Regions from separate parts of the Lysinibacillus sp. AR18-8 genome, predicted to be linked through region 2. Evidence: riboswitches for the same ligand, from Rfam matches in the RefSeq annotation. Region 2 holds a riboswitch; the other holds the start of a gene.
What was found. A riboswitch is a leader RNA that binds a small molecule or an ion and turns the genes downstream of it on or off. The one in region 2 is predicted to bind FMN.
Positions count from the first base shown of each region.

Region 1 (2,490 bases), on a different contig from region 2:
ATGTGAAAGATGCTGTCGTTTTCCGTATTGGTTTGGCAGGACGCGATGCAGAAAGTGTTCCAATGACATATGTGATACCAAATGAGCGTGTAGCAACTGATTTTGGAACAGAAAAGCCTTCTACCCTACAGATGTATGAAAAATATGCTCCTCAAATAGATGAAGAAGCCAAAGGGTTTACGGATTATCATCCTTTTAAAGGTGAACTGAAGGAGAAGGAAGACAAGCTTGTCCACGTATTACCAAAGGACAATGACTATGATGTTGCGTCAGCTACCGTTAATGAGTACAAAGGGACTTTAGAGGATACCTTCTCGGATTCTGAATATACGGAAGTTGAGATTCAAAATGAAGATGGCACACCTTATGAGTTTTCTCAAGAGGGTGAGCCAAGTCAAGCTATGTCATTAACAAACGCCAAGCATTTTAATTATTATTTATACCAAGATGGTAGTGGGGCAGAATATCTGTCACCAGATTTCCGTCAGACATTTGCTAATGTTACAGAGGCACTTACACTAATGAAAAACAAAAATGATGATGTTTATGTAACAGTCGTTCCTGAAAACGTAACATATACCGTGAAAGAGGAAGCAGAAGGTGTAGTCGTAACATTCGATATTCCCTTAGATTTAGCATCGATGGAGCCAATTCGCGCTACCCAATTAATTGAAGCTATGATGTTAACTGCTGCTAGCTTTGACCAACAATTACGCTTGGATAATGTGGTCCAAGAAAGCTGGGAAGGATTCGATTTAAAAACGTATTTGCCAAAGCCTGTGGGGCCAAATAAACAATATATGCCTTAGTCAAAATCAAAAATGGAGCATTCCTGTAACATGGAATGCTCCATTTTTACAATACTTACAAATCTAATCGGAATTTTTTAAGCAGAACTATTTACTTTTTCTTAATAATTAATTATAGTAAGGTTGTAGTATAAAATAATATGATTCATCTTCGGGGCAGGGTGAAAATCCCGACCGGCGGTAATAGAGTGGTGAACCGTTAATGTTTCCATTAACTCGAATGGTTTATGCTTCGCTCTTCAGCCCGCGACCTGTGCAAATTTATTTGCATGGCTGACTTGGTGTGATTCCGAGGCCGACAGTTAAAGTCTGGATGGGAGAAGATGGAGGTACGATCGTCATTCATTGTTATGAAATAAACTATGACCGAGCGCTTTTTTTGTATGGCTTTTTAAACAGTGCTCAAAAATAGTTTAAATTGACGCTTATTCGTCATGCCTTTCTCCCTTGTGCTCTTTATGCATAAGGGTTTTTTTCGTGCTAACAATTGAAAGATCGTCACCTTTCTTCTTGCGAGATTGAATCAGCAAAGAGGAGAGAGTTTTCTATGAAGAAAAATGTTAAACTTCAATCGTTTATTACGATTGGCATGCTGAGCAGTATTTCGTTTTTATTAATGCTTTTTAATTTCCCAATTCCACCATTCCCAGCATTCTTGGAAGTCGACTTTAGTGATATGCCTGCATTAATAGCAGCCATCACAATGGGGCCTGTAGCTGGTATTTTAGTAGAATTATTTAAAAATGTATTGGATTGGATTTTCTCTGGAACGCCAACAGGTGTGCCAGTAGGTCATATTGCCAACTTTGCAACAGGTATTTTATTTATTTTGCCTGTAAGCCTTATTTTTAATCGCTTTAAAACAATTGCTGGTCTTGTTGGAGGTTTAGCGACTGGAACAGTCGTAATGGCAGTAGGGATGAGTATTTTAAACTACGCAGTATTTTTACCGATGTACACATACTTCTTAGGAATGGAACCTGTTGTAGGTGACTCACTTTATAAAATGATTATCGCTGGGATTTTACCATTTAACATTGTGAAAGGTATTTTATTAACGGCTATTATGGCGTTTTTATTTACAACTATGCGCAAGTGGATCGACCGCCAGCGTTCTATCTATATAACAAAATAATTTTTACTAACCTCGGGTGAACATACCTGAGGTTTTTTGTTGGAAGGAATGATGGATAGGGAAAGGTGTGAAGAATAGAAAGGCAAAACTAACGGATAAATATAGAAAAAAGTAATGGGGTAAAAAAGCTAACTAGTACTTTATAATTATAACCTAGTCGAAAGCTATATTTTCATGTAAAATAGAGAAGAGTTTAGAATGTTTGAGGAGTTTGAAGAGATGAGTGGAAAAAAAGGACAATGGTCTAGTAAATTAGGTTTTATTTTAGCATCAGCTGGTGCGGCGATCGGACTAGGGGCAATTTGGAAACTTCCCTATGTAACAGGACAAAGTGGTGGAGGAGCATTTTTCCTTATCTTTGTGTTATTTACCTTGTTAATAGGACTACCGATGTTATTGTCCGAGTATGTTTTAGGACGTGGTACACAATCCGAGGCTGTAACAGCGTATAAAAAAATTGCTCCAACTAAGCCAGGCTGGGCTTGGATTGGTCGAATGGGCGTGCTAGGCTGTTTTTTATTATTAACTTTTTATAGCGTAGTTGGA
Region 1 covers NZ_MDGU01000005.1:148,874-151,363, forward strand. Annotated here, with positions in the region: gene BFM98_RS04280 (hypothetical protein) at 1-809, shown strand, start outside; FMN riboswitch at 953-1,138, shown strand; gene BFM98_RS04285 (ECF transporter S component) at 1,357-1,944, shown strand; gene BFM98_RS04290 (sodium-dependent transporter) at 2,164-2,490, shown strand, end outside.
Region 1: another riboswitch for FMN. It lies ahead of BFM98_RS04285 (ECF transporter S component); the one in region 2 lies ahead of ribE (riboflavin synthase).

Region 2 (2,490 bases):
GTGCAGCGTAATTTGTTAGTTCTTCAAACCGAAGCATGTGCCCATCATCACCCATAATTTCGCAAATAACACCTGCAGGTACGCTATGACAAAGCTTCGCTAGATCAATAGTGGCCTCCGTGTGCCCTCTCCGTTCCAGCACTCCTTGCTCTTTCGCAATCAACGGAAAAATATGGCCTGGTCGACGAAAATCAGTTGGCTTAGCTTGCTTTTCTATCATTCTTTGTATCGTTAGCGCACGCTCAAAGGCGCTAATCCCTGTCGTTGTTTCTACATGATCGATACTTACCGTAAATGCGGTTTGATGGTTATCTGTATTGTGCTGAACCATTGGATATAAATCTAGCTTTTGTGCAAGCTGCTGCGAAATCGGCGTACAAATTAAACCTCTACCATTGGTTGCCATAAAGTTGATTGTTGCTGGTGTGATGAATTCAGCGAGTGCCAGAAGATCTCCTTCATTTTCTCGATCCTCATCATCAACCACCACAATCATATTGCCCTGCCTTAAATCCTCTATGGCTTCTTCAATTGAATGTAGCACGATGATCAACTCCTATTCTGTGATTTAAAAACCATGTTGTGCTAAATAATCTCTTGTAATAGCTGGCGTTGTTTGCCCCTTTTTTAATTGCCCTATAATGTATTTTCCAACTAAATCGGTTTCGATATTAACGATTGCTCCAACCCTCTTCATACCTAAAACGGTTTCTTTGTAAGTATGAGGAATAAGTGAAATTGTGACACTATTGGCTTCAACATGAAAAAGGGTTAAGCTTGTGCCATCAATTGTTATGGAACCCTTTGGAATACAAAAGTTGGTTAGCTCCTCTGACATTTCGATATCAATATAAACGGCGTTTGCTACTGGACGTTTTCGCAAAATTTTGCCGACTCCATCAACATGACCAGCAACAAAATGGCCACCAAATCGTCCATTAGCAGGCATGGCACGCTCCAAATTAACAGAATCGCCTATTGCCAGCTGCTGTAGATTTGTTGCTTTGACTGTTTCAGGCATAACATCCATCGTAAGCTGCTGTTGTGTGAAATTTGTCACTGTTAAACAAACTCCATTGACCGCTATACTGTCACCAAGCTTGACATCCTCCGTTATCTTAGCTGATTGAACCGTAATTTCCATACTGTCCCGATCGCTTTGCACGGCTTTTATGATACCAATATCCTCTACAAGTCCTGTAAACATTCCATCACCTACTCTACTTTATTAGCACTTCTATCCTTTACTTTTAAAGTTGATCCACCTGTTTTTGTGCCTTATCCTTCTCCCTTCTCTCGTTAGCAATAAAAAATAAAAACCCCTTTACATCAAAGGGGTTTTGGGAGTATAAGACATCAACAAATAAGCCTAGTTGAAAACAATTTTTTCATAGACCGTCATCTCATTCGTTCTTCTCCCATCCAGACTATCACTGTCGGTTTTGGATTTGCACCAAATCAGCTTGCGCTCACGGACTTTGAATTGCTTCATCACCGCCGATTGGGAATTTCACCCTACCCCGAAGAACATCTTCTATTCGATTGTAGCTAAATAAAAAAACTTCCCACAAGATGATTGGGAAGTTTTGTAATAAATGCATAGTCAAATAAACCTTCTAAATTAGTATCAATTTAAAAAGTTCGCATTTTTACCCTTCTCCCATCCAGACTGTAACTGTCGGTTTTGGATTTGCACCAAATCAGCTTGCGCTCACGGACTTTGAATTGCTTCATCACCGCCGATCGGGAATTTCACCCTACCCCGAAGAATATTTTTATTTAGCTAATCTTACGATAACACTATTTTATTATATTATCCATCCTTCTTTTTAAATTTTTTTCGAAGCATAAATTTTAAACAGTTCTGACTCGACTTGAAAAATGTAAAAGATATTATTAAAATGATGACATTTAACCTGTTTATGGAACTTCTTAATCAAAAAAACGTTCCTTTACAAGTGACTATTCAGTCTAGCAGTTTGGAGGTCATTTACTTGACATTTTTTAAAAATATACCTTTTAAACAAGCTATTTTCTATGCCCTATTAGCACTCTGTTGTGGGGTTTCGATCGTTTTCGTACATCATAACGAACAATTTTATGATCGACCGATAGCGGAAATAACGCAAGTGGATGTAACAGCATCAGAACCCATGACAGATATGTATGAAAATGAGGATTTTTTGTTTACACAGGAGATTATGGCCATTATCAAAAATGGTCAGCATAAGGGGCAATCCATTCATTTGACGAATGACTATTCTTCGTCTGGTGCTTTTGATCAAGAATACCATGTAGGCAATGAAATCTTTGTCACGCTAGATGATCGCAAAACACAATCTGTTTTAACAGGAACCATTCTCGATTTAAAACGAGATCAAACCATGGTAATGATTGCATGGATTTTTATTTTTGCCCTACTTATTGTAGGTAAAAGACAAGGCTTATTTTCTATCATTAGTTTGAGTGTCAATGCTGTGATTTTATCAT
Region 2 covers NZ_MDGU01000015.1:137,304-139,793, reverse strand. Annotated here, with positions in the region: gene ribB (3,4-dihydroxy-2-butanone-4-phosphate synthase) at 1-544, opposite strand, end outside; gene ribE (riboflavin synthase) at 569-1,207, opposite strand; FMN riboswitch at 1,407-1,532, opposite strand; FMN riboswitch at 1,649-1,774, opposite strand; gene BFM98_RS13500 (YibE/F family protein) at 1,995-2,490, shown strand, end outside.